One region of the Mycobacterium sp. pV006 genome, then DNA from elsewhere that is predicted to be linked to it. Evidence: riboswitches for the same ligand, from Rfam matches in the RefSeq annotation. Region 1 holds a riboswitch; each other region holds the start of a gene.
The links. Region 1 has a riboswitch for thiamine pyrophosphate ahead of ACAG25_RS12920 (ECF transporter S component). Riboswitches for the same ligand answer to the same signal wherever they lie in the genome.

Region 1 (6,938 bases):
GTCAACGCCACCGAACCGGTCGCCCGCTCAGCCCTGCAGGACGCCGGCCTGGTGCACGAGATCGTGATCGAACCCGACGCCAACCACGCGTTCTTCAACGACACCGGCGACCGGTACGACCCGGCCGCCGCGCGCGACGCGTGGCGCCGGTCGCTTGACTGGTTGTCCACGCACGTCGGTTGATCCGCGACTACGATCAGCGCATGTTGCGGGGTCTGGGCCTACTGGCAGCCATCGCCCTGACCGGCGGTGTGGTTGCCGCGCCGGCCGTTGCGCAACCTGCGCCCGCCCCCTGCGCCTATGTCCTCAGCCCGCCTCGACTCGTCGACGTCGACGGCACCACCATGGTCACCGCCACAGTGGACACCGGAGCCTGCGACGGTGCCGTGACCTACCAGACGATGGTGTGCCTGCAGCCCACCGGCGGCACCGGCCCCGGCCAGTGCGCACAGGGTCGCGGCATCCTGCCGGCACAGGTCTTCGCTCCGCACCGGGCCGGTACCAGCTATACGGCCACCGGACGGGGCTGTGCGTTGCGGGGTAATCCGCCGCAGTCGTTCTGCGTGGAACCGCAGCCGTCGACCGTCACGCTGTGAGCGTTTAGTCCGTCGGCCGCGAGGGCACCCGCCGAATCAACGAGGTCGTCAACACGCGGCCCGGGATCGGAGGAGCCGAGATGGACAACACCGTCTGGATCATCGTCGCCGTCGTCGTCGCGCTCATCGTGCTGGGCGCGGTGGTCTTCCTCGCGGGTAAGGCCCGCCACCGTCGCCGCGCCGAGGAAGCCGACCGCATCCGGCAGGAGGTCGCCGAGGACAGCCGCCGCGTCGATCGGCAGGCGGCGCTGGCGCAGGAGGCCGAGGCCCGTGCCCGGGCAGCCCAGGCCGAGGCCGATGCGAAGGCCGCCGAGGCCGCCCGCCTGGCCGACACCGCGGCCAGCCGTCGCCAAACCCTCGACAGCGCAAAGGAACACATCAGCTCGCGCCTCAGCGAGGCCGACGAACTCGACCCGCGGGTGGGACGGGACAAGAACGACCCGAACGACACCCACGGTGCCACGGTCACCGATCAGCAGCGGGGCGCCGATCGGATGCGCCCCGACGTCACGCAGCGCTGATCAACTCCGCGGCGGGGTCCAGGCCACCGGCAACCGTTTGATCCCGTGGATGAAGGCCGAGTGCAGCCGGTCGGGTTCGGCCGTCGCGGTCAGGTCGGGGACCCGGCGGTGCAGTTCTTCGAACGCCACGGTGATCTCGCGACGGGCGAGGTTGGCGCCGAGGCAGAAGTGGGCACCACCGCCGCCGAACCCCAAGTGCGGGTTGGGGTTCCGTCGCACGTCGAACGTCCACGGATCGGCGAACTTGGCTTCGTCGCGGTTGGCTGACCCGTACCACAGTGTCACCTTGTCCCCGGCCGGGATGCGCACGCCGCCGAGTTCGACGTCGGCGGTGGCGGTGCGGCGCATGTAGGCCACCGGCGAGGCCCACCGCACGATCTCCTCGACCGCGGTCGGTGCGACCGCGGCGTAGTCGGACCACCAGGCCTCGCGCTGGTCGGGGTAGCGACTCAACGCCAGCACGCCGTGGCTGATGGCGTTGCGGGTGGTCTCGTTGCCGGCGACGACGAGCAGGATGAAGAACGACGCCACCTCCGCCGACGTGAGCCGCTCACCGTCGAGCTCGGCTTCCACCAGGGCGGTGGTCAGGTCGTCGGCGGGATGGCTGCGTCGGGTGTCGGCGAGTTCGGACGCGTAGGTCCCGATTGCGATGGCCACCGACATGAACTCGTCGAAGTCGGTCGCGATGTCGGGGTCACCGAAACCCAGGATCACGTTGGTCCAGTGGAAGATCCGTTGATGGTCGGCTTCGGGGATGCCCATCATGTCGCAGATGATCTGCAGCGGCAGCGGCCCCGCCAGCGCGGTGACGATGTCGGCCCGGCCGTCGGGATGGTCGGCGATCATCGCCTCGACGAGGCGGCCCGCACGGTCGCGCACCGAGTCCTCGATGACCGCCAGCACCCGCGGCGTGAACGCGCTGCGCACGATGTTGCGCAACCGGGAGTGCCGGGGATCGTCCATCGCGATCATCGACCCGAAGTACTCGGCCAGCTCGGGTGTCTGGTCCCCGATGGTGATACCCAGGGCCGAGCTGAACAGTTCGGGATGGCGGCTCGCGTAGTGGATGTCGTCGTATCGGGTCAGCACCCAGTGCCCGGCGACCTCGGCGTCCGGGTCACCGACGAACGCCTCATGGAACGAGATCGGGGCTTCGCGGCGCAGGGTGGCGAATGCGCCGTCACGCACGTCGTCGTCGAGTCCCCAGAAGTCCCACGAGCTCAGGTCCACGTCGCCTAGCGCGACCTCCGGCGGTGCGGCGCCGTTGGTCCGCGGGACGATTCCGGTGTCGGAGGTCATGCGGACCCAGCGTAGCTTCAGGGCCGGGACTCGTGCCCTTTTCTGCCCTCGGTGCGGCGGTCCTCTTTCATCCGCGACTCGTGCAGGTGCCGGGCGCCGCCGACCAGTTCTTCGCGCACCCGTCGTTCGTGGTCGCGGAACACCTCCCAGTAGGTGTCCTCGAACTCCTCGACGATCTGGAACGTCCAGCGCCCTTCGAGCACGTTGCGGCCGACGAGCTCGGATTCCAGTCGTTCGGCCACCGCCTCGTTGCCGGTGTCGCGCAGCATCTCGGCCGCCTCACCGGCCAGCAGGTCGGCCCGGCCCATCAATTGGTGGAAGGAGTACAGGTGTCCCCGCGCACGCTCGAGGTACTCGAGCCCCTCGGTCAGCTTGCCGACGGCATCGACGACGTCATCGCTTGGCTCAGTCACCGAGGTCAGATACCCGGCCACCACGGCGGGCAATCACGGGGTCATTTTTCGACGACGGCCTTGATGCGCTCGAGGGTCTTGCGCATGTCGCGCAGGTTGCGCCGACGGCGGAGCTGCCCGCCGAGCACGGCGTAGACCGACATCAACGGGCTGGGGTTGAGGTGGAAGGACTCCGTAACCTCGGTGTGGCCGAGGTCCTGCGCGGACGGGTCGAGCCGGTAGTGCCAGTTGTTGACCGCCCGGTCACCGACGAGCACCTCGAAACCGAACTCGCGGCCCGGTTCGCAGGCGGTCACCCGGCAGACGGCCCAGTACACGGGCCCGATCTCGTTGCGGCGGACGTGTCCGCGGAAACGGGCACCCAGCGCCGGCCCGGTGGCGCCGTCGAGCCACTCCGCCTCGAAGGTCTCCGGGGAGAACCGACCGATGTTCTCGACGTTGGCGATCAGGTCCCAGATGCGGTCGGCCGGGGCGGCCATCGTGACCGTCACCGAACCGCGCAGCGGACTGGTCAACGATCGAATTCCGAGTCGTCGTCGGTCGGGACGACGATCGACTGGTCGATCAGATCGGCTTCGCTGGCCTGCCAGTCGCGGCGACCGGCCACCCGCTGCGCCTCGGACCAGACCGTGGTGTCCTCGGTATCGTCGACCGGGAGATTCTGATCGACGACGTCGGCCTCCGGGGCGTCGTCGAACGAGCTGGGATCCGGAGTTGTCATCGTTCCCTCTCTTTCGCTGACGTGCGCGGACTCCGTCCACGATAGGCCTGCTCGACGGTACCCGCCCGATCCGGTCGCCTGCGATGGACGCCGTACCATCTCCGGTATTGTGCGTAACTGCGCAACGACAACACGGGTCCTCTAAACCGGCGGGGCCGCCAATCTTTAAGCATCTCGATTGGAAAGGCTTGCGACTTGCCAGAAGCCAAAGACGGGGCACGCGACCTGACCCCGCATTTCGAAGACGTCCAGTCGCACTACGACCTCTCCGACGAGTTCTACCGGCTGTTCCTCGATCGCACGCAGACCTACAGCTGCGCCTACTTCGAGCGCGACGACATGACCCTCGAAGAAGCCCAGATCGCGAAGATCGACCTGTCGCTGGGCAAACTCGGTCTGCAGCCGGGGATGACGTTGCTCGACGTGGGATGCGGCTGGGGCGGAACCCTGCTGCGCGCCATCGACGAGTACGACGTGAACGTGGTGGGGTTGACGCTGAGCCGCAACCAGCAGGCACACGTGCAGCGCCGCCTCGACGAGCACCCGAGCCAGCGCTCCAAGCGCGTCCTGCTGCAGGGCTGGGAACAGTTCCGCGAGCCCGTGGACCGCATCGTCTCGATCGGCGCGTTCGAGCACTTCGGCCGCGACCGCTACGACGACTTCTTCTCGATGGCCTACCAGGCGCTGCCCGATGACGGCGTGATGATGCTGCACACCATCGTCAAACCCGACGACGACGAGTTCAAGGCGCGCGACCTGCCGCTGACGATGACCAAGATCCGCTTCTTCAAATTCATCATGGACGAGATCTTCCCGGGCGGGGATCTGCCCCAGCCGAACACGGTGCGCAGCCACGCCACCAAGGCCGGCTTCACCGTCGCCCGGGTGCAGCCGCTGCGCCTGCACTACGCGCGCACCCTCGAACTGTGGTCGGCGGCGCTGGAGGCCAACAAGGACGAGGCCATCCGGGTGCAGTCGCAAGAGGTCTACGACCGCTACATGAAGTACCTGACCGGCTGCGCGGACCTCTTCCGCGAGGGCTACACCGACGTCTGCCAGTTCACGCTGACCAAGGCGTAGTCAGCGCCGCGGGCCCGGCGGTAGGACGGTACCGTTGGAGCCGACAACCCACACGGGAGCGCACACCCATGCGCTGAGAGGACGGCTCAGGGCCGTCGACCGTATGAACCTGACCGGGTAATGCCGGCGTAGGGAGTGAAGCGATGGCCGACGTCCGTTCCGAGAATCCGATGAGCAGGCCGTCGTACCGCTGGCGCGTGGTCGACATCGTGGTGGCCAGCGTCCTTGCCGTCGCGTCCGGTCTGGTGTTCGTGATGTGGAACGTCGCGTCGAACCCCATCGGCGCCCCGCTGGGCGCGCTGCTGCCCGGCCTGCAGGCGCTGTTGGGCGGCGGCTGGTTGTTCGCCGGGGTGCTGACCGCGCTGGTGATCCGCAAGCCCGGCGCGGCGCTGTACGGCGAGCTCGTCGCCGCGACGGTGTCCGCGCTGGTCGGCAACCAGTGGGGGGTGCTCACCCTGGAATCCGGTCTGGTGCAGGGGCTGGCCGCCGAGCTGGTGTTCGCGGCGTTCCTGTACCGCCGATGGACGCTGCCGGTCGCGGTCCTCGCCGGCGCGGTGGCCGGTCTGGCACTCGCGGTCAACGATCTCCTGCTGTGGTATCCCGGCGCGGCCGCGGCGTTCGCCACGATCTACACCGTGTCGGCGATCGTCTCCGGCGCCCTGCTGGCCGGCGCCCTGTCGTGGTACGTGGTGCGCGCGCTGGCCGAGACGGGCGCGCTGTCGCGCTTCGCCTCCGGGCGCACCGCAGCTCGCGGCGGCGCGGTGCGATGACCGGCGGGGTCGCCGTGCGCGCCCAGGGCTGGCACTGGCGGCACGCGGGTCGCTCCGCCGCGGCGATCCGGGGTCTGGATCTGGCGATCGAACCGGGGGAGCGGGTCCTACTGCTCGGCCCCTCGGGTTCGGGCAAATCGACTCTGCTGCAAGGACTTGCGGGGCTGCTCGGCGGCAGCGAGGACGGTGACGAGTCAGGGCGGTTGCTGGTCGACGGCGCGGCACCGCAGGACCGCCGGCACCGCATCGGCATGGTCCTGCAGAACCCGGATTCGCAGGTGATCCTGTCCCGGGTCGGCGACGACGTGGCGTTCGGGATGGAGAACTTCCGCACCGAACGCGACGCGATCTGGCCCCGCGTGCGCCGGGCGCTGGCGGCGGTCGGTCTCGACGTGCCGTTGCGCCGGGACACGTCCCGGCTCTCCGGCGGCCAGCAGCAGCGCCTCGCGCTGGCAGGGGTGCTGGCCATGGACCCCGGCCTGATCCTGCTCGACGAGCCGACGGCCAATCTCGATCCCGCCGGCGTGGTGGAGGTCCGCGACGCGGTGGCCGCGGCCGCCGCGCACACCGGGGCCACCCTCGTGGTCGTCGAACACCGCACGCAGGTGTGGCTTCCCGTCGTCGACCGGGTGGTCGTGCTCGGCGCCACCGGCGAGGTGATCGCCGACGGGCCACCCGAGCCCACACTGAGGCAACAGCACGACTCACTGACGCGCGCCGGCGTCTGGCTGCCCGACGTGCCGCTGCCGTCGGTGACCCGCGACCGCCGGCCCGCAGACCCGGTACTCGACGCCGTCGCCCTGACCGCTGCCCATCCCGGCGGGCCCGGCACGCAGCCGCTGGACTTCACGCTGCGCCGCAGGTCGGTCACCGTCGTCACCGGCCCCAACGGTGCGGGAAAGTCCGCACTCGCCCTTTCGGTGGGCGGGCTGCTGCCCCCGCGCGGCGGAACGCTCGAGGCGCACCCCGGATTCGCGCCGGCGCCCGGCCGGCGTCGGCCGGTGGACTGGAAGTCGCGGGACCTGTTGACCCGCATCGGCAGTGTGTTCCAGAACCCCGAACACCAGTTCCTCACCGCGAGTGTGCGTGCCGAACTGGCGCTGGGTCCGCGGGCGCTCGGCCACCGTCGGGATCGGATCGACCGGACCTGTGACGCGCTGCTGGACCGGCTGCGACTGAGCACACTCGCCGACGCCAACCCGTACACATTGTCCGGCGGCGAACAGCGACGGCTGTCGGTGGCCACGGTGCTGGCCACCGCACCGGCGGTGATCGTCCTGGACGAACCGACGTTCGGGCAGGACCGCACGACGTGGGAGGAACTGATCTGCCTGCTCGCCGAGATCGCCGACGACGGAACCGCGGTGGTGGCGATCACCCATGACACCGACTTCACCGACCTGCTCGCCGACCAACGCGTCGAGTTGTCCTCGCCCGCTGTGGCCGAGAGGGCCGACCGGTGAGCCGGATCAATCCGGTCGCACGGCTGGCCGCGGCACTGGTCATCGCCGTGGGACTGGTGCTCAGCCTGGACTGGG
Region 2 (6,938 bases), on a different contig from region 1:
CCCGAGGACGACGACGAAGGTTGCCTGTCGGTACCCGGCGAGTCGTTCCCCACCGGACGCGCCTCGTGGGCACGGGTGACCGGGTTGGACGCGGACGGCAACCCGATCACGGTCGAGGGCACCGACCTGTTCGCCCGGATGCTGCAGCACGAGACCGGACACCTCGACGGCTTCCTCTATCTGGACCGGCTGATCGGCCGCAACGCGCGCAGCGCCAAGCGCGCGGTGAAGTCGAACGGCTGGGGTGTGCCGGGCCTGTCCTGGATGCCCGGTGAGGATCCCGACCCGTTCGGGCACTGACCGATGCCCGGCATGCCTGACGTCGGCACCCGCGTCAGCCTGCGCTACCGGCTGCCCGCCGGCGAGGTTCCCCCGCTGACCGACGTCGTGGGCCGGCTCCTGCAGACCGCGCCGACGGTGCTGGTGCAGACCAAGAACGACGGCGTCGTGGCCGTCGCCCCGGCCGACGTGGTGGCCGTGCGGGAGCTGCCGGAGATCCCCGTGCGTACCGGTGAGATCCGCAATCTCGAACACGCGGCCGCGCTGGGCTGGCCCGGCACCGAGCACCGGTGGCTCGACGGCTGGTTCGTGCGTCGCGGCGGCACCACCCGGCGGGCCAACTCCGCTGTGCCGCTGCGCTTCACCAGTCACCGGGAGATCGTCGACGTGGCCCGCTGGTACGCCGACCGCGGTGTCCCGGCGTTGATCTCCGCACCCGACCGGTTGTTCCGGGTGCCCGCCGGGGTGCCCACCGACGCCGAGAACCTGGTCATGGCAACGGATCTCGAACGCACCACCCACGACACCGAGCTCGAGGTGCTGCCCCGGCCCTCCGACCGGTGGTTGCACCTCTACCAGCGCGACGTCCCGGTCGACGTGCTGACCGCCGTCGTCGACGGCGAGGTCGGGTTCGGCTGTCTGTCCGGTGCCGCGGTGGGTCGCGTCGCGATCACCGAGGCGCCCGACGGCACCCGGTGGGCCGGTGTCTCGGCGGTACGGGTGGCCGAATCGGCTCGCCGCCGGGGTCTGGCGCGCCGTCTGTGCGCCGGTCTGCTGGACTGGGCCGCCCAGCGCGGGGCGACCCGGGGTTACGTGCAGGTGGTGGTCGAGAACACTGCGGCGCGCAGCCTGTACGAGTCCATGGGCTTCGTCGTGCACCATCGGTCCCGCTACGTCGCCGCCGACGCCCTACTGTGAGAGCCATGCGTCTGGCCACCTGGAACGTCAACTCGATCCGCGCCCGGGTGGACCGGGTCACCGACTGGCTGTCCCGCGCCGACGTCGACGTGCTGGCGATGCAGGAGACGAAGTGCTCCGACGACCAGTTCCCGACCATGCCGTTCGCCGCGCTCGGTTACGAGGTGGTGCACTGCGGGTTCAACCAGTGGAACGGCGTGGCCATCGCGTCGCGGGTCGGCATCGACGACGTCGAGGTCGGGTTCGCCGGCCAACCGACCTGGAGCGACAAACCCGAGATCGAGGGCGCCGCGGAGGCTCGCGCGCTGGGCGCCACGTGTGCCGGGGTGCGGGTGTGGAGCCTGTATGTGCCCAACGGCCGCACGGTGGACTCCCCGCACTACCGGTACAAATTGGAATGGCTTGCCGCACTACGGGACACGGCCGCCGGATGGTTGAAAGACGATCCGTCGTCGCCCATCGCCCTGGTGGGCGACTGGAACATCGCCCCCACCGACGAGGACGTGTGGAGTGTGGAGTTCTACCAGCACAGCACCCACGTCACCGAACCCGAACGCAGCGCATTCGAGGCGATCGTCGCGACCGGCTACACCGACGTCGTCCGCCCCTACACCCCCGGACCGGATGTCTTCACCTACTGGGACTACACGCAGCTGCGGTTCCCGAAGAACCGGGGCATGCGCATCGACTTCATCCTGGGCTCGCCCGCGCTGGCCGAACGCGTCGAGCACGCCGAGATCGTCCGCGACGAGCGCAAGACCGGCAAGAACCGGGTAGGCTCGCCGAGCGACCACGCCCCGGTCCTGGTGACGCTGCGGTAGCGACCGAAATCTCCGGTCCGCGAGCCGAATTCCGCGCTCGCCGAGCGTGCATCGTCGGCGGAAAATCGGCCCGAATCCCGCCCTGAGCGCACGTTCGGCGAAGACAACCGCCGCTTCCCCTTCCCCTCTCCCACTCCCCTGCGCTAGCGTGTCACCCGTCCACCACGCGGGAGCGCGTCGTAACGCGCTGAGAGGACGGGTAGACCCGTCGACCGTACGAACCTGACCGGGTAATGCCGGCGTAGGGAGAGGCCGAAATGTCTGGCGTCCACAGCACACCCACTGTCACCACCGGCCCGATCGCGGGCAGCAGCAAGATCTACCGCGGCGAGGCGCGGGTACCGTTCCGCCGCGTACACCTGAGCACCGGCGAACACCTCGATCTGTACGACACCTCCGGCCCGTACACCGACGACGACGCCGTCATCGACCTCGAGGCCGGTCTGCCGCGCCGGACCGTCGTCACCGACCGCGGCACCCAGCTGCAGCGCGCCCGCGCCGGCGAGATCACCGCGGAGATGGCGTTCATCGCCGAACGTGAAGGCGTGGCAGCCGAACTCGTGCGTGACGAGGTCGCCCGCGGGCGGGCGGTCATCCCCGCCAACCACCGCCACCCCGAGGCCGAACCGATGATCATCGGCAAGGCGTTCGCGGTGAAGATCAATGCCAACATCGGCAATTCGGCGGTGTCGTCGTCGATCGCCGAGGAGGTCGACAAGATGGTGTGGGCCACCCGCTGGGGCGCGGACACCATCATGGACCTGTCCACCGGCCGCGACATCCACACCACCCGCGAATGGATCCTGCGCAACTCCCCGGTACCGGTCGGCACCGTACCGATCTACCAGGCACTGGAGAAGTGCGACGGCGACCCGGTGGCGTTGACGTGGGAACTGTACCGCGACACCGTGATCGAGCAGTGCGAACAGGGCGTCGACTACATGACCGTGCACGCCGGGGTGCTGCTGCGCCACATCCCGCTGACCGTCGACCGGGTCACCGGGATCGTGTCGCGCGGCGGGTCCATCATGGCGGCCTGGTGTCTGGCACATCACCGGGAGTCGTTCCTCTACACCCACTTCGAGGAACTCTGCGAGATCCTCGCCCGCTACGACGTCACGTTCTCCCTCGGCGACGGACTGCGGCCGGGATCGATCGCCGACGCCAACGACGAGGCGCAGTTCGCCGAACTCCGCACCCTCGGCGAACTGACCAAGATCGCGAGATCCCATGGCGTGCAGGTGATGATCGAGGGTCCCGGCCACGTCCCGATGCACAAGATCGTCGAGAACGTCCGGCTCGAGGAGCAGTGGTGCGACGAGGCGCCGTTCTACACGCTGGGCCCGCTGGCCACCGACATCGCCCCGGCCTACGACCACATCACCTCGGCCATCGGTGCCGCGATGATCGCCCAGGCCGGCACCGCGATGCTGTGTTACGTCACACCGAAGGAACACCTGGGCCTGCCCAACCGCAAGGACGTCAAGGACGGTGTGATCGCATACAAGATCGCCGCCCACGCAGCCGATCTCGCGAAGGGGCACCCGCGGGCCCAGCAGCGCGACGACGCACTGTCGCGAGCCCGCTTCGAGTTCCGGTGGGAAGACCAGTTCCACCTGTCGCTGGACCCCGACACCGCCCGCGCTTACCACGACGAGACGCTGCCCGCGGCCCCGGCCAAGACCGCACACTTCTGCTCGATGTGCGGCCCGAAGTTCTGCTCGATGCGGATCAGCCACGAGGTGCGCGACACCTACCAGCAGCAGATCTACGAGCAGGGCATGGCCGACAAGGCGCGAGAGTTCGCCGAAGCCGGCAACCGGGTGTACCTGCCGGTGGTGACACCGTGAACCGCCTGCCGCTGACGCCACCGGGTCAGACCCCGCTGCGGGTGATGACCATCGCCGGATCGGACTCCGGCGGCGGCGCCGGCATCCAGGCCGATCTGCGGACCTTCGCGATGCTGGGGTTGCACGGGCTGGTCGCCGTGACCGCCGTGACGGTGCAGAACTCCTTGGGCGTCAGGGGTTTTCACGAGATTCCGCGCGATGTCATCGCGGGACAGATCGAGGCGGTGGCCTCCGACATCGGACTGCAGGCCGCCAAGACCGGCATGCTGGCCTCGGCCGAGATCATCGACACCGTCGCCGGGGCGTGGGAGCAGGCAGGCCTGGCAGATCACGTCCCGCTGGTGGTGGATCCGGTGTGCGCCTCGATGCACGGGGATCCGCTGCTGCATCCCAGCGCGCTGGACTCGTTGAAGTCGCGGTTGTTCCCGCTGGCCACCCTGGTGACGCCGAATCTCGACGAGGTGCGTCTGCTCACCGGGATCGAGGTGATCGACGCGGACACCCAGCGTGCGGCCGCCCGTGCGCTGCACGACATGGGTCCGCGGTGGGCGTTGGTGAAGGGCGGGCACCTGCGGTCGTCGGCGCACAGTCCGGATTTGTTGTTCGACGGCACCGATTTCCACGAGTTCGACGCGGTGCGCATCGACACGCCTCACGACCACGGCGCCGGGGACACGCTGGCGGCGGCCACCGCGGGCGCACTGGCGCACGGCTACCCGGTGCCCGAGGCAGTCGCCTTCGGAAAGCGGTGGGTCACCGAGTGCCTGAAGGCGGCCTACCCGTTGGGCCAGGGCCACGGCCCGGTGTCGGCGCTGTTCCGGCTCGGCGAATGACCAGCGACCTGGACACGATCGCCGGCGTCGCCCACGAACCGGCCGGCACCCCGACCGGTGTGGTCGCGCTGACCCACGGCGCCGGCGGCAGCCGAGAGTCGGCGATGTTGACCGCGCTGTGCGACGAGTGGGCGCGACGCGGGTGGCTCGCGGTGCGCTACAACCTGCCCTACCGGCGGCGCCGCCCGAAAGGACCACCGTCCGGGTCGGCGGCGGCCGATCAGGCCGGGATCGTCGAGGCGGTTGCGGTCGTGCGCGCGATGGCCGCCGGGCCGGTCGTCGCGGGCGGGCACTCCTACGGTGGGCGGCTGACGTCGATGGCGGTCGCCGACGGCCTCGACGTCGACGTGTTGACGCTGTTCTCCTATCCGCTGCACCCGCCGGGCAAGCCGGAACGCGCCCGCACCGAGCATCTGCCCCGGATCGGCGTGCCGACGGTGTTCACCCACGGCACCTCCGACCCGTTCGGCACGCTCGACGAACTGCGTCCGGCCGCCGGGCTGATCGCCGCGCCCACCCGGATCGTCGAGGTCACCGGCGCCCGACACGACCTCGCGTCGACGAAACTCGACGTACCGGCGCTGGCCGTCGAGGCCGCACTGGGCCTGCTGGACTGAGGTTCCCCGGACCTCGGGTACCGTTTCTCCATGCCTTCGGAGCATTTCGACGCGCTCATCGTGGGGGCGGGGTTCGCCGGTATCGGCGCCGCGATCCAGCTCAAACGCATGGGATACCAGAACTTCGTGATCCTCGACCGCGAGGACGACCTCGGCGGCACCTGGCACGTCAACCACTACCCCGGTCTGGCCGTCGACGTGCCGACCACCACGTACTCCTACTACTTCGAGCCCAACCCGAACTGGTCGCGGCTGTTCTCCACCGGCACGGAGATCAAGCAGTACGCCGACTCGGTGGCCGACAAGTACGACGTCCGTCGCCACATCCGGTTCAACACCACCGTCGACGGCGCCCGCTGGGACCCCGAGGCCGGGGTGTGGCGGGTCAACGTCTCCGACGGCCCGGAGCTGACCGCGCAGTTCCTGATCACCGCGACCGGGTTCCTGTCTCAACCCAAGCTGCCCGACATTCCCGGCATCGAGGACTTCGCGGGCAAGGTGGTGCACACCACCGAGTGGGACGACACCTATCGGCCGGACGGCGAACGCATCGCGGTGATCGGCACCGGCGCCACCGCCGTGCAGCTGATCCCCGAACTGGCCAAGACCGCCGCCGACCTGACGGTGTACCAGCGCACCCCCATCTGGGTGGCACCCAAGTTGGACTTCCGGATCTCGGATCGCACCAAGCGGCTGTTCGCGCGGCTGCCCTGGACGCAGCGCGTCCTGCGCGCGATCACCGACACCATCTACGAGGCGATGATCAATATCGGCGTCGTGCACTACAAGGTGCCGCTGTTTCGCCGGTTGAACATCTCGGCGATGGACCTGTGCAAGATCAACCAGTTCATCCAGGTCCGGGACAAGGACCTGCGGCGGCGTCTGACCCCCGACTACGACATCGGATGTAAACGACCGACGTTCTCCAACAGTTACTTCCGCACGTTCACCAAGCCGCACGTGCACCTGCAGAGCGACGGCATCGACCACATCACCGCCGACGGCATCGTCAATGCCGACGGCACCAAGACCGTGATCGACACCCTGGTGCTGGCCACCGGGTTCGACCTGTGGGAAGCCAACTTCCCGGCCATCGAGGTCATCGGCCGCGACGGCCGCAACCTCGGAAAGTGGTGGCGGGAGAACCGGTTCCAGGCCTATCAGGGCGTGTCGATGCCCTATTTCCCCAACTATCTGAGCCTGGCCAGCCCGTATGCGTTCCTGGGGTTGAACTTCTTCAACTCCATGGAGTACCAGATGCGTTTGATGGACCGGCTTTTCGGTGAGCTGCAGCGCCGCGGCGCCACCACGTTCGAGGTCACCGAGGAAGCCAACAGCGCCTACCTGGACCGGATGACCGAACTGCTCGGCGACTCGCTGTGGACGCTGGGCAACTGCGCGACGTCGCGGTCGTACTATTTCAATCCGCACGGCGAACCGAGCCTGCTGCGACCGATGTCGACGCAGGACGCGATCTCCGAAGCTTCGACGTTCCCGCTCAGCGATTACCACCTCACCTAGGAGAACTGTGCCACAACAGCATTCGCGCCCTGCCACCATCGCCGGTCTGGTACTGGCCGCCGCCGGGCTGTCGCACTTCATCGCCCCGCAGCTCTACCA
Region 3 (6,938 bases), on a different contig from region 1:
GCGGCCAGCGCCAACTTCGGCGCCAGCTCGCCCGGCAACATATCCAGCACCTCGGTGAAATGCCTTGTGGCCGAGTCATAATCGGCGGTCAGCAGCTCCGAGACGGCGCGGAACCAGACCAGCCGCCACGGGCGTCCGACCCGTTGGGCGAGATCGTCGAGCTTGCGGGTGGCCTTGGCCACGTCGCCGAGGTCGAGCAGCGCCCGCACCTCCATCAGCGGCAGCTCCACCGACGCGCTGAGATCCACCCCCTCGGAGTCCAGCGCGCCGTGGCGCGCCGCGCGCAACGAATCCAGGGTCTGGACCGGCTGACTGAGCACCGTGGCCGACAACACCGCCGCGCCGACGTCGGTCGGGTCGACCAGCGGCACCGGCAGGGCCCGCACGATCTCGGCGGCGGTGAGCTTCTCCGAGTGCACCTGCCCGTCGAGATAGACATCGGTATGGGCGACAAGCAGATCCACACCGAACGTCGACCGGGACGGGCTGAACACCGTCGACAGGCCGGGACGCGGGACACCGGTGTCCTTGGCCACGACCTCCCGCAGCACACCCATCAGCTGGCTCGACATCTCGTCGGCGGACTGGAAACGCCGCCGCGGGTCCGGGTCGATGGCCCGGCGCAGCAGCCGTCCGAACGAGTCGTACTCGGTCAGGACCGGGTCGTCCTCGGGCAGGCCGTCGACGTAACGGCCCTTGCGGGTGCGCAGCCGCAGCGTCAACGCGGCCAGCGTGCGGCCCACCGTGTAGATGTCGGTGGCCACGGTCGGGCCGGTGCGCACGATCTCGGGAGCCTGGTACCCCGGTGTGCCGTACAGATATCCGAACGAGTTGATCCGCGACACCGCGCCCAGGTCGATCAGCTTGAGCTGATCCTCGGTGACCATCAGGTTCTCGGGCTTGAGGTCGTTGTACACCAGCCCCAGCGAGTGCAGATAGCCCAGCGCGGGCAGGATCTCGAGCATGAAGCCGATGGCCTCGGCGACCGGCAGTCGGCTGCGTTGCCCGCGTGACTGCTGGATCGCCTGCTTGAGCGACGTGCCGCCGACGTACTCCATCACGATGTAGCCGACCGGATTGCCGTGCTTGTCGTCGTGCTCGACGAAGTTGTAGATCTTCACGATGCCGGGATGGGTGACCTCGGCGAGGAACTGGCGTTCGGCCATCGCGATGGCCTGGGCCTCCGCATCGCCGGAATGCACCAGGCCCTTCAGCACCACCGGTCGGTCGTTGACGTTCTTGTCGAACGCCAGATACACCCATCCGAGCCCACCGTGGGCGATGCAGCCCTTGATCTCGTACTGGTCGGCGACGATGTCGCCGACCGACAACTGGGGCAGAAACGAGTACGCCGAACCGCAGTGCGGGCACCAACCCTCCGACGGTGCCTTCTGCCCACCGGTCGAACGTCCCACGGGCCGGCCGCAGTTCCAGCAGAACCGCTTCGACTCGGCCACCACCGGATCGGACATCAACGCGGTCAACGGATCCCGCGCGGGCACCCGTGGAATCTCGACCAGCCCACCGCCGAGACGCCGGGTCCGCGACAACGCCCGCGTCCACGTCATGGTGGTGTCCTGCGGCTCGGTGTCACCGGTGTGCACGGAATCGTCGTCGGCGTCGTCGTCGAAGTGCGGCCGGAACACGGCTTGGGTGGCCATCGGCCGAAGCGTCGAGTCCATGTTCAGGTCGTCGAAGCTGGCGGGCTGGGTACCCGGATCCGGCATGACGTCGCCGGTCGTCTCGTCGTTGTAGTCGTCGGCCATCAGTCCGAGTACCTCGCCGCCGGTGGGGACGGTGCCGGACCGAGGACGGTCAACCACTTGCGGTACAGCGTGTACCAGGTGCCGTCGCGGCGGATCCGCTCCAGGGTGCCGTTGACGAACCGCACCAGACCCGGATTGTCGAGGTTGACCCCGATACCGTAGGGCTCCTCGTTCATCGTCGGGCCCACGATGTGCAGGTAGGGATCTTGGGACACTAAACCGGCCAGGATCGAGTCGTCGGTGCTCACCGCGTCGACCTGCCGCTGTTGCAGCGCCACCAGACAGTCGGCCCAGTTGACCACGCCGACGATGATCGGCGGCGGCGCGATCTGCTGGATCCGCTCCAGCGACGTGGTGCCCTTGGCGACGCAGACCCGCTTGCCCGACAGGTCCGACGACTGACGGATCGTGGAGCTGCGCGGCGCCAGGATCCGCTGCCGCGCAGTGAGATACACCGTCGAGAAGTTCACCAGCTTCTTGCGCTCACAGGTGATGGTCATCGTCTTGACCACCACGTCGACCTCGTTGTTCTGCAACGCCTCGATGCGGTCCGCCGACGACAGGATGCGGTACTCCACCTGCGAGGGCGTACCGAAGATGTCGCGGGAGATCTCCGCGGCGATGTCCACGTCGAAACCGGTGATCTCCCCGGTGATCGGATCGCGGAAGCTGAACAGGTTGCTGCCGATGTCGAGCCCCACGATCAGCCGACCGCGGTCCCGGATGCCGGCCACGGCCTCGTCGGCTTCCGCGCGGGTGGCGAAGGGACGCAGGCTCTCGGTGCGGTTGCAGGATTCGTCGTCGGTGCTCGGCGGGCGCGCCGGGGCCGGGGGCAGCTCCTCCATCCCGGCCGGGGTGGGCGGGGCCAGCGTCACACTGGGCGTCGGCACCACCGGGGCGGACTGCCCGCATCCGCTGAGCACCAGGGCGGCGACCACCGCGCCCAGCTTCCTCGCGTCCAAAATCTTCCTCATCCCCGTTTGTTCTTCGCGCAAGCGGCTCATCACCTGTACTCACTGAGCCTCGGCCAGATCCCCAACGCCACCGCGATCGCCGCCACGATGGACAACGCCGCCGCACCCACCGTCGCCCCGGACAGCACCCGGCGCGCGTTGAGGATCTCGTTGCGCAGTTGGCTGCGGCTCTGCTCGATGCCCTTGGTGAGCGCCTCGTCGAGCTTGTCGAACGCCGGGGTGGAGTCGTCCTCCCCGGTCCCCAGCGCCACCTGGGTGGCGGCCTGGTAGTTGCCCACCGCGATGTAGGCGCTGATGCGGTCGTCGGCGGCGCGCCACCGGTCCAGCAGTTCCCGGGCGTCGGCCAGGCCGGTCTTGTCGATCGAGTCTTCGCGTTCCAGGTAGCGGGTCAGCTGCTCCTGCATCGAATCGATGCGCTCGTAGTAAGACTGCTTGCGCACGTTCTCGTCGCCGCGCCGGATCAGCGACAGCGTCTCGTCGGCCCGAGCCTGCTGCGCGGTGATCGCCATCGTGGTCACCGTCTTGAGCGACTCGGCCGCCGTCTCCTTGGCCGAGCGGCTGTCGCCGGTCGACATGATCAACGCGGTGCCCACCCACATCAACATGATCAGCACCGCCAGCCCGCCGGCCACCAGACCGATGTTGACGCGCCGCCGGGTGCGCTTGGCCATCCACCGGTTGGCGAACACCCCGAACAGCAGGGTCGCCACCACCACCAGGATCACCGGGGCCGGGATGCGCGCCGACGCCGTCGTCTCGGCGTCCACCCGCGCCGAGGTCTCCTCGTAGAGCAACTGCGCGTCGGGCAGGATCTCCTGCTGCATCATCGACGACGCCTCCGACAGGTACGACGAGCCGACCGGGTTGCCCGCGCGATTGTTGGTCCGGGCGGTCTCCACCAAGCCGGTGTAAACAGCCAGGCGCGCGTTGATCCGGCCCAGCAACTGCACCAGATCCTCGTCGGTCAGACCGCTCGACGAGCGGGTGACCGCGACCGCGGCGTCGGTGATGGCCTGCTCGTAGCGTTGCCGGACCGCGCGCGGCTCGGTGCCGGCGATGAACGCGGTGGCCGCGGCGGCGTCGGCGACCGACAGCGTGGTGTAGAGCTGCCCGGCGGCGAACGCCAACGGCTCGGTGTGGTTGAGCACCGTGGTCAACGCTTGCTGGCGGTCGTTGATCGTGGTCGACGTCGCGAACGCACTCGCGATGACGAGGACGACCAGCACCAGCCCGATGGACAGGATCCGGCCGGGCGTGGTCCACAGGAACCACCAGCGTGGATGGGCTCGGCCCGTCGGCGACCGCGACGCCAGAGGTTCGGTCGAGGGATGCGCCAACTCCACAGTCACGTCTGGGCGGACCTCACCTTGGTCTCGATCTCGGTTCCGACTCGGCCAACTCTATGAAAGAAGTCTAAGAGCTGACCGTGCGGTGTGTGGGAATTCAGTTCCCTATCCTGAACGCGTGCGCGGGGACGGTGACGGATGGGTGGTCTCTTCCAACGGTGCTGCCTACTGGGGCAGGCACGGCGCGGCGGGACTGCTGTTACGGGCCCCGCGACCGGACGGCACCGCAGCAGTGCTGCTGCAGCACCGCGCGCCGTGGAGCCATCAGGGCGGCACGTGGGGACTGCCCGGCGGCGCGCGTGACAGCCACGAGACCGCCGAGGAGGCGGCCATCCGCGAGGCGATCGAGGAAGCCGGCCTGCCGCCGGACCGTCTGACGGTGCGGACCACGGTGGTGACCGCCGAAGTCACCGGGTGGTCCTACACCACGGTCATCGCCGACGCCGACGAACTGCTCGACACCGTGCCCAACCGGGAGAGCGCCGAGCTGCGCTGGGTGGCCGAGGACGACGTCGCCGACCTGCCGCTGCACCCGGGTTTCGCGGCCAGTTGGGCGCGCCTGCGCGAGGTCGTCGCGTCGATCCCGCTGCCGATCGAGCGCCGCTCCTAGAGCGCGGCCCGCAGATCTGCCGCCGCCGCCCGGGGATCCTCGGCGCCGGTGATGGCGCGCACCACCACGACACGCTGCGCGCCGGCGGCCACCACCTCGGGCAAGGTCTGGGCGTCGATGCCGCCGATCGCGAACCACGGCTTGGCGGTGTCGCGCGCCGCCGCGGCGCGCACCAGGTCCAGGCCCGGCGCCGGCCGGCCCGGCTTGGTCGGCGTCGGCCAGCACGGGCCCACGCAGAAGTAGTCGACATCCTCGGCGATCGCGCGTTCGACCTGGTCGATGTCATGGGTCGACCGGCCGATCACCGTCGATCCGACGATTTCGCGGGCCACTGACAGCGGCAGGTCGTCCTGGCCCAGGTGCAGCACGTCGGCGCCGGCCGCCCGCGCGATGTCGGCGCGGTCGTTGGCGGCCAGCAGCGCCCCGTGGCGGCGCGCCGCGTCGGCGAGCACCTCGAGCGCCTCGAGTTCCTCCCGCGCCTCCAGTGGCCCGAACTTCTGCTCACCGGAGGAGTTCTTGTCGCGCAACTGGATGATGTCGACGCCGCCGGCCAGCGCCGCCTCCGCGAAATCGGCGAGGTCGCCCCGTTCGCGGCGGGCGTCGGTGCACAGGTACAGGCGGCAGGACTGGAGGCGGGACGCGGCGGCAGGCACAGCCCGAACGTTAGCCCGGCCCAGGCACGGTCAGTAGGCTGGTACCCGAACGACACCACCCACACGGGAGTCCCGGGTCCGGGGACTGAGAGTGAGCGCGCCGGCTCTGACCGTCACACCTGATCCGGGTCATGCCGGCGAAGGGAGGACCCCATGACCACCGCAGGTCCCGACTCGGCACGCGGGTCGCTGGCCGTCATCGGCGGCGGCGTCATCGGCCTGGCAGTCGCGCGCCGCGCCGCGCAGGACGGCTGGTCGGTCCGGGTGCACCGCGGCGACGGGCCGGCGGCGTCCTGGGTGGCCGGCGGGATGCTGGCCCCGCACAGCGAGGGCTGGCCCGGCGAGGAGCGTCTGCTGATGCTGGGCCTGGCGTCACTCCAGCTGTGGCGCAACGGATTTCTCGACGGCATGCCGGATGCGGTGGTCACCGCCCGCAGCTCACTGGTGGTCGCCGTCGACCGCGCGGACGCCCAGGACCTCCGGACGGTCGGGGAGTGGCTGTCCGCGCAGGGGCATCCGGTCTCGCTGACGACAGCCGCGCGTGACGTGGAACCGCTTCTGGCTCAGGGCATCCGGCACGGTTTCATCGCCGACACCGAACTCGCCGTCGACAACCGTGCCGTGGTGGCCGCGCTGGCCGCGCACTGCGAGCGGCTCGGCGTGACGTGGGTTGCGGCGGTGGAATCCCTCGACGACGCCGCCGACGCGGATGCGGTGGTGATCGCCAACGGCATCGACGCCCCGGCGCTGTGGCCGGGACTGGCGGTGCGTCCCGTCAAGGGCGAGGTCCTGCGGCTGCGGTGGCGACGTGGCTGTATGCCGGTGCCGCAGCGCGTGATTCGCGCCCGCGTCCACGGCCGGCAGGTGTACCTGGTGCCGCGCGCCGACGGCGTGGTGGTCGGTGCGACCCAGTACGAACACGGCCGCGATACCGCCCCGGCGGTGACCGGGGTGCGGGAACTGCTCGACGACGCGTGCGCGGTCATGCCCGCGCTGGGCGAATACGAACTCGCCGAGTGCGCCGCGGGTTTACGTCCGATGACACCGGACAACATGCCGCTGGTCGGGCGGCTCGACGACCGCACGCTGGTCGCGACGGGCCACGGCCGGTCCGGATTCCTGTTGGCGCCGTGGACCGCAGAGACGATCGCGGCGCACCTGCGTGGTGAAGAACTGGTCGACGACCAGTGGAGAACGAAAGTAGGAGTGACCTCGTGAAAGTCACAGTCAACGACGAAGCCGTCGACGTCGCCGAGAGCATCACCGTCGCGGCGCTGCTGGACCACCTCGGTTACCCGGAGAAGGGGATCGCGGTGGCGGTCGACTGGTCGGTGCTGCCGCGCTCGGAATGGGACACCGCCCTGGTCGACGGCGCGAAGGTGGAAGTGGTGGCGGCGGTGCAGGGTGGCTGAGTCCACCACGAAGGCCACCGCGAAACTCAGCATCGCCGGACGCGAGTTCGGGTCGCGGCTGATCCTCGGCACCGGCGGGGCCGCCAACCTCGCCGTCCTCGAAGAGGCGCTCGTCGCATCGGAGACCGAGCTGACCACCGTCGCGATGCGCCGCGTCGACGCCGACGGCGGCACCGG

Region 2: it holds a riboswitch for thiamine pyrophosphate, as region 1 does, so the genes downstream of both, thiC (phosphomethylpyrimidine synthase ThiC) here and ACAG25_RS12920 (ECF transporter S component) in region 1, are expected to answer to the same signal.
Region 3: it holds a riboswitch for thiamine pyrophosphate, as region 1 does, so the genes downstream of both, thiO (glycine oxidase ThiO) here and ACAG25_RS12920 (ECF transporter S component) in region 1, are expected to answer to the same signal.

The regions. Positions count from the first base shown of each region.
Region 1 is NZ_JBGGKT010000007.1:76,345-83,282, reverse strand. Features, by position in the region: gene ACAG25_RS12960 (dienelactone hydrolase family protein) at 1-183, shown strand, start outside; gene ACAG25_RS12955 (hypothetical protein) at 204-596, shown strand; gene ACAG25_RS12950 (hypothetical protein) at 677-1,117, shown strand; gene ACAG25_RS12945 (cytochrome P450) at 1,118-2,416, opposite strand; gene ACAG25_RS12940 (hypothetical protein) at 2,434-2,829, opposite strand; gene ACAG25_RS12935 (SRPBCC family protein) at 2,871-3,332, opposite strand; gene ACAG25_RS12930 (hypothetical protein) at 3,341-3,550, opposite strand; gene ACAG25_RS12925 (cyclopropane mycolic acid synthase family methyltransferase) at 3,746-4,630, shown strand; TPP riboswitch at 4,673-4,782, shown strand; gene ACAG25_RS12920 (ECF transporter S component) at 4,774-5,400, shown strand; gene ACAG25_RS12915 (ABC transporter ATP-binding protein) at 5,397-6,863, shown strand; gene ACAG25_RS12910 (energy-coupling factor transporter transmembrane protein EcfT) at 6,860-6,938, shown strand, end outside.
Region 2 is NZ_JBGGKT010000005.1:97,639-104,576, forward strand. Features, by position in the region: gene ACAG25_RS09945 (peptide deformylase) at 1-300, shown strand, start outside; gene ACAG25_RS09950 (GNAT family N-acetyltransferase) at 304-1,197, shown strand; gene ACAG25_RS09955 (exodeoxyribonuclease III) at 1,203-2,018, shown strand; TPP riboswitch at 2,175-2,283, shown strand; gene thiC (phosphomethylpyrimidine synthase ThiC) at 2,276-3,868, shown strand; gene thiD (bifunctional hydroxymethylpyrimidine kinase/phosphomethylpyrimidine kinase) at 3,913-4,701, shown strand; gene ACAG25_RS09970 (alpha/beta family hydrolase) at 4,698-5,318, shown strand; gene ACAG25_RS09975 (flavin-containing monooxygenase) at 5,349-6,839, shown strand; gene ACAG25_RS09980 (hypothetical protein) at 6,847-6,938, shown strand, end outside.
Region 3 is NZ_JBGGKT010000005.1:112,771-119,708, reverse strand. Features, by position in the region: gene ACAG25_RS10055 (serine/threonine-protein kinase PknG) at 1-1,727, opposite strand, end outside; gene ACAG25_RS10050 (transporter substrate-binding domain-containing protein) at 1,766-2,740, opposite strand; gene glnX (protein kinase G-activating protein GlnX) at 2,770-4,089, opposite strand; gene ACAG25_RS10040 (NUDIX domain-containing protein) at 4,205-4,696, shown strand; gene thiE (thiamine phosphate synthase) at 4,693-5,349, opposite strand; TPP riboswitch at 5,413-5,512, shown strand; gene thiO (glycine oxidase ThiO) at 5,503-6,567, shown strand; gene thiS (sulfur carrier protein ThiS) at 6,564-6,761, shown strand; gene ACAG25_RS10020 (thiazole synthase) at 6,754-6,938, shown strand, end outside.